Acidicapsa ligni: one gene and its partner. Each later gene encodes a partner of the first gene's protein in a complex. Links are inferred from orthologs where the notes say so. Each region holds a gene or a part of one and is shown on either strand. Other genes may lie near its edges. The genes, in order: trxA and trxB.

Region 1 (3,182 bases):
ATGATCCTGACCGGACACACCTTGAAGGATGCGGATTACACGATCGATTTTCATCGTGGAACGCTGTTGACCGAGTCTGAGACTGCTCCGGTACTGCCGGAGATTGTCGCGCTGCGCCGGAATGCCGTTGAGGTTGAGGCTACGCCTGCGGCAGTGCTAAAGGCACTGGAAGAAATTCAGAGCAAGTGGAGCTAGCCGTGGGTTCTGGATTTCGACTGCGTTTGCCTGCTACTTCTGCGAATCTTGGCGCGGCTTTTGATACGGCTGCTGTGGCGCTTGATTTCCACCTGGAGATTGAGGCTGAGGTTGCTGAGAGTTTTTCTATTATCGCGACTGGACGGAATGCAGATCTCTGCTCGGTGACGGATGGAAATCTCATTCTGACTACGTACTGTGAGTTGTTGGAGCGGGAAGGCATTGTGGCACCAGCGCTTGCAGTAACGATGCATAACCAGATTCCGCTGGGAATGGGTTGCGGGTCATCGGCTGCCGGACGACTGGCCGCCATTGCCCTGGCCGTCCACTTTGGCGGATTGGGGTGGACTTCGGCGCAGATTTTGGCCGAGGCTTGTGTGCAGGAAGGGCATCCGGATAATGCGGCCGCGTGCTGGCTCGGCGGGCTGGTGATTGCGGCATGCGAGGGAAGAACTGTCCACGCGGCGCGGGTTGAGCCTCCACAGGACTGGCGGGCTCTTGTGGTGATTCCGACGACACCGCTGGCAACGAGCAAGGCCAGGGCTGTCCTGCCGGCAGAGTATTCGCGGGCTGACGCTGTTGCTAATATTCAGGCGGCGTCGCTGCTGGGGCTGGCGTTTGCGCATGGGCGCGGGGAGTTGCTGCGTCCGGCAATGGCGGACAGGGTTCATCAGCCGTATCGGATGGAGATTTGTCCTCTGCTGCCGAGTCTGCTGCCACTTGCCGGTAGTCATGGCATTCTTGGCGTAGCGCTGAGTGGAGCGGGTCCATCGGTATTGCTGATCGTTTCAGGTCCGGATGCAGTTGTAGACGCCACCTCGGCGGTTTTAGAGACCCTAGGGGACGATGCGGACGCGGAAATCCTTGTTACGAGCTTTGAGCACCGCGGAGTAACACTGAATCAGTAGAGTTTTTCTGAGATTTTGCAGCGTAAATGCAGGTAATTGGAGTGCGAATCATATCCCCCGTTAGTGACTGGTTTTTGTATTACCTAAGATTTCTTGCTTTTCTATAACGAAAACCCTAGATTCGTCGTGTGGGCAGTTCTGGGGGAGGGCTGCTCTAGCGTCCGTGATTCCTTTATGGGATCCGGGCGCTTTAATTTTTTGCCCTCAAATTGCTTTCTTAATCGATTTAATTTATCCAGCCTTATTGCTAGTACGGGTACTTTGCGACTTCCGACACAATCCTGCATCTCATTGAGTGGTAGGTGCGGTTACACTGAGATGTCAGTACCGCGAGGAGAATGATGGCAGGAATTGGAGTTCTGGAAGTAAGTGATGCGACGTTCGATCAGGAAGTGCTGCAATCGGAGCAGCCTGTGCTGGTTGACTTTTGGGCAGTCTGGTGTGGGCCATGTAAGGCAATTGCACCGATCGTCGATGAACTGGCCACAGCTTATGCTGGCAAATTAAAGGTCACAAAGGTCAACGTGGACCAGAATGGCGCCACGCCGTCGCGGTACGGTATCCGCGGAATTCCGGCACTGCTGTTCTTCAAGGGCGGCAAGGTAGCTGATCAGATCGTTGGGTACGTGCCGAAAGACGTAATCGAAGCGAAGGTCAATCAGATTCTGGCGTAAGTTTCCAGAAACTACTTAAGCATTTTAAAAAGCGGCCGGGCGTTATGCCCGGCCGCCTTTTTGTCTTGGATTTTAATATTGATCAACAGATGGCCCTTCTACCGATATCGGCGCAAAACCCCGAGAACACGGCCCTGGATGGCAACCTGGCCTGCAGGGATCATGATGGGTTCCATTTCCAGATTGGCGGGCTGCAGGCGCACCTGGCTGCCCTCGAGATAGAAGCGCTTGAGCGTGGTCTCTGAGCCGCGCACGAGGGCGACCACGATCTCTCCCTGGCGGGCAGTACGAGTGCGTTCTACCAGGACATAATCACCGCTGATGATGTGTTCATCGCGCATGGAGTCGCCACGAACTTCAAGCGCGAAGACATCCTTGTTTCCGACAACATCGTGTAGCGAGATGCTTTCTGTATTTTCGGCTGCTTCTACAGGCAGACCGGCGGCGATACGCCCCATGAGAGGCAAACGCTCGCTGGTCCGCGTGCGCGTGCCTGCCGGCACGACGTCGATCGAGCGGCTGCGGTTGTGGACACGATCGAGTAACCCCTTTTTTTCGAGGTTGGAAATGTGCTTATGCACCGTCGCCAGCGACTTGAGTTCGAGACCTCTGGCGATCTCTTCGAAGGAAGGCGAATAGCCGTTGCGGGTGACAAACGACTCCAGAAAATCGAGAACTTCTTTTTGCCTGCGTGTAACTGCCATGCGCGCATTATAGCGAATGAAAAGCGAATTTGCGAGAACTATTTTCGCTGTTCTTTCTCCAGCCAAATCTAGATTCTCTTATGCCTCCTTGGTGAAGACAAAGTTCCGAGGGACTGTGTGTGAGGAATTAGGACACTTTTGGGAATTTTGATGAGCGCCTCCCAATCCCGGAATTGTCCCATCCGTGGATTTTGCATTTCTCTTGAAAGTTTCCAACCCGGAGAGGATCGTGAAGCAAGCACACCAGAACAGACTCTAACCCCATCTCCGACAATGCGCGGGAGATCGGATAGGAACAAACAGACGCGGGGCGACGTGAGACCACGCGAGATGACGCGAGCGGCGAAGTCTTGCCTACCGCAAGCTGTAGGACGGAGAAATTCTATGCGGTTGTTGATTGCTGAAGACGATCGGGCTTTAGGGATGTTTCTTACGCGAGGGATGGAATCCGAGGGGCACAGAGTTCGCTGCGCCTTTGATGGCGCAGAAGCGGTGGCAGCGTTTCATCAGGATTTGCCGGATCTGACCATACTGGACTTGAACCTGCCGGTAAAGGACGGAGAGCAGGTTCTGGCTGAGATCCGCTTATCGGATTCGCAGTTGCCGGTGCTGATACTCACTGGGCGCGATGAAATAGAGACACGAATTCGCTGCCTCGATCTCGGAGCGGATGACCTCATGGTAAAGCCGTTCAGCCTGCA
Region 2 (3,294 bases), on another replicon or contig:
CTGAGAGCATCGAGGTAAAGTACTCCATGGTAAAGATCGGATAGCCGGGATATTTTGCCCGTAGCGAATCAACCACCGATTGCGCATTACTCGGATCATCCAACCGAAGATAGATCTGGCTAAGTCGATGTGGGCTGCCTGTAGCGTCCTGCAGCGCTTTCAGCTTCACGCAGATTCGAGCAAGCTTGCCTGGTTCGTAAATGCCAGTAACGCGCCACGCATGAGCGATCAGATTGAGTGTGTCGCCAACGTGCAAATGCTTCTCTCTTGCATAAGGCTCGTCCACGATCACGTCCGTGTCTTGAACGGGCAGGCCACCTTCCAGAAATCGAAAACCGCCGCTCATCTTGGAGAACTGGTCCATATCCAACCCTGTAATTGAGTCGAACAACTCAAGTGGCTGGATGATCGTGCCGGTAGCGAGAACAACGTGGGGTTCTTTACTGAAAACGGCAGGCAGCTTGTCGCTCAAAGGGGAGGAGCTCAGGGAAGAGAGAATTGAGCTGCCCGGAGGCCGAACAAGGATATCCGCACCGGATCCGCGTGCGCGGCGGGCGGATTCGTGCAGTGTGCCATTACTGACGCCAACAAGCGTGAGGATCATTGTCACCTCTACCGCAATGGCGAAAATGCTCAATACCGTCCGAACAGGGCGATGAGCGAGATTTGCAAAAGTAAGCCTGTTAATCACGGAACTCAATTGTATCGGCTGAGGTATGGGAGTATGCAGGATCGCCTGGTCCAAGGATTGCCCGATCCAGCACAGATCTGGGAGTTTCGTAACCGCTTCGTTTAACCACCTCGTTCACCGGCCTCGCCCACCGGTCTAGCTCATCGGTCTTTGACGCGCAGCATGGGTCGAAACCATTTCTCCCGCATCAAACAGAAGCACACAGGCGAAATTAAGCCTCAGGCACAGGAGTTGAATAGGGCGATCAGCGTAACCTGTCCGATACAATCGACAGGTCAGCTCAATTCAAACAATTCTGCTCCAGGCATCAGGGAAAACAACATGGAAGAAATTCGCGATACAGTTATTTTGGGCTCAGGCTGCTCCGGCCTTACTGCCGCCATTTACAGCGCACGCGCTAACCTCAAGCCACTTGTCCTGGAGGGTCATGAGCCCGGCGGCCAACTCTCCATCACCACCATGGTTGAGAACTTTCCCGGCTGGCCAGACGGCATCCAAGGCCCGGAACTCATTGAAAACATGAAGAAACAGGCAGCTCGTTTCGGTGCTGAATTCAAGATGAGCCACCTTGTCTCGGTCGATCTGAACGTGCATCCCTTCCGCCTCAAGACTTCGAACGGCGAGATCGGCGCACGCACCCTGATCATCGCCTCGGGCGCCAGCGCTCGTTGGCTTGGTTTGCCCAGCGAACAGGCGCTCATCGGCCACGGCGTTTCCAGTTGCGCCACCTGTGACGGATTCTTCTTCAACGGCCACGATATTGCCGTGGTCGGCGGCGGCGATACGGCAATGGAAGAAGCGCTTTTCCTGACCCGTTTCGCAACCAAGGTATACCTGATCCACAGGCGTGAAAGCTTCCGCGCCTCCAAGGTCATGTTGGACCGGACGCTGTCGAACCCAAAGATCGTGATACTAACCAATACCGTCGTGGAAGAAGTGCTGGGCGTCGAAGAAAAATCGGTCAGGGGCCTGCACATCCGCAATGTCAAGACCAACGAAAAGAGCGTCCTGCCGGTTACCGGTTTCTTCCTCGGCATCGGTCATGAGCCCAACGCCAAGATGTTTCAAGGCCAGATCGATCTGGATGAAGATGGCTACATCCTCACCAAAGACAACGTCCACACCAAGATCCCTGGCGTCTATGCCTGCGGAGATGTGCAGGACCGCCGTTATCGCCAGGCGATCACCGCTGCCGGAACCGGCTGTATGGCCGCGCTCGAAGCCGAAAAGTTCCTCGAAGAACACGGCCACTGAGACAACGCCACGCAATACGTCACCACGGTTTGAAGACGAAGAAAGCGGCCGCCACGAGGCAAACTCCGGCGGCCGCATGATTCCAGCGAAGCTGCGTACCGAAGTACAGCATCGTGAACACGGCAAAGACACACAGCGTAATAATTTCCTGAATGACCTTTAACTGCACCGGGCTGAACCGCTCTGAGCCGATTCGATTGGCTGGCACCTGCAGGCAATACTCAAAGAAGGCGATGCCCCAGCTCACCAGGATCACCTTCCAAAGCGCATCCTGGCGATACTTCAGGTGCCCGTACCAGGCAAACGTCATGCAAATATTCGAGAGAATGAGCAAAATCACTGTCCACATATCAGCTAGGATAGGCCTTGACTGCGATGGGTTGTACGGGGAGCAATCTGCATGACCGAGCAGGCCGAAATCCGCAATAATCTGACGCGCCTTGAGGATTCCATTTCCGCTGCCTGCCGTGCCGCCAACCGGCCCCGTGCGGAGGTAGAACTGGTTGCAGTCTCTAAAACGCATCCAGCCGCAGCCATCGTTGAAGCCGTAGGCCTGAGGCTGCACATCTTCGGCGAAAATCGCGTTCAGGAGTTTGCAGCCAAGTCGGCCGAATTGCCGCCAGACGTGCGCCGCCAGATGCGCGTTCATCTCATCGGACACCTGCAATCGAACAAGGCTGCGAAGGCCGTAGAGGTCTTTGACGCCCTCGACACGCTGGATTCGTTGAAGCTGGCCGAACGCCTCAATGAAGCTGCCCTCTCGCTAGGGAAGCGTATGCCTGTATTGCTTGAAATCAAGCTGAGCCACGAAGAATCCAAGGCGGGCATTGTGCCCGATTCCGCCGAACTGGCCGAGCTTTTGGAACGCCTGCCGTCCCTGTCCAATCTTGATGCACAGGGCCTGATGACCATCGCCCCGCTGGACGTGCCGGAGGACGAAACCCGCGCTTGTTTCCGCAACCTGCGACTGCTCCGCGACCGCATCAGTGCCGCGCATCCCAGGCTGAATCTGCCCGTGCTTTCGATGGGCATGAGCGGCGACTTCGCGCTGGCCATTGCCGAGGGAGCAACACGCATTCGAGTCGGCACTGCGTTGTTTGGTCGCCGCGAATATCCGGCATGATTGGCCCTGCAATTCACAGCGTGATTCGCGAAACGGCAAACGGCTGCACAATCGCCGTCCGCGCTCAGCCCGGCGCAAAGAAAACTGCCATCCTCGGCATCTATGGTGAAGGCGAATCAGCCGCATTGAAGATTGCAGTTCAAGCCCCACCAATCGAAGGCCGCGCCAACGAAGCGCTGATCGCCTTCCTGGCCGGGACATTTTCAGTTCCAAAGTCGTCTATTCA

Evidence for each region.
Region 2: the proteins of trxA (region 1) and trxB are in contact, whole or in part, in a crystal structure (PDB 1F6M), measured with the Escherichia coli proteins. The link is inferred for Acidicapsa ligni from one-to-one orthologs.

Annotation. Positions count from the first base shown.
Region 1 is NZ_JAGSYG010000007.1:64,357-67,538, reverse strand. Bases 251-3,110 are described here. They hold trxA (thioredoxin), read left to right. Parts: upstream 251-1,444; coding sequence 1,445-1,777; downstream 1,778-3,110. Other genes in these bases: OHL19_RS19925 (response regulator transcription factor), read left to right, coding at 2,866-3,110; lexA (transcriptional repressor LexA), read right to left, coding at 1,876-2,481; thrB (homoserine kinase), read left to right, coding at 251-1,103. Outside these bases: thrC (threonine synthase), read left to right, coding at 1-195; more of thrB, read left to right, coding at 198-250; more of OHL19_RS19925, read left to right, coding at 3,111-3,182. UniProt on the Escherichia coli protein: Participates in various redox reactions through the reversible oxidation of its active center dithiol to a disulfide and catalyzes dithiol-disulfide exchange reactions.
Region 2 is NZ_JAGSYG010000001.1:1,246,774-1,250,067, forward strand. The notes cover bases 7-2,978. They hold trxB (thioredoxin-disulfide reductase), read left to right. Parts: upstream 7-1,012; coding sequence 1,013-1,945; downstream 1,946-2,978. Other genes in these bases: OHL19_RS04945 (ABC transporter permease), read right to left, coding at 7-691; OHL19_RS04955 (DMT family protein), read right to left, coding at 1,965-2,294; OHL19_RS04960 (YggS family pyridoxal phosphate-dependent enzyme), read left to right, coding at 2,346-2,978. Outside these bases: more of OHL19_RS04945, read right to left, coding at 1-6; more of OHL19_RS04960, read left to right, coding at 2,979-3,068; OHL19_RS04965 (DUF167 domain-containing protein), read left to right, coding at 3,065-3,294.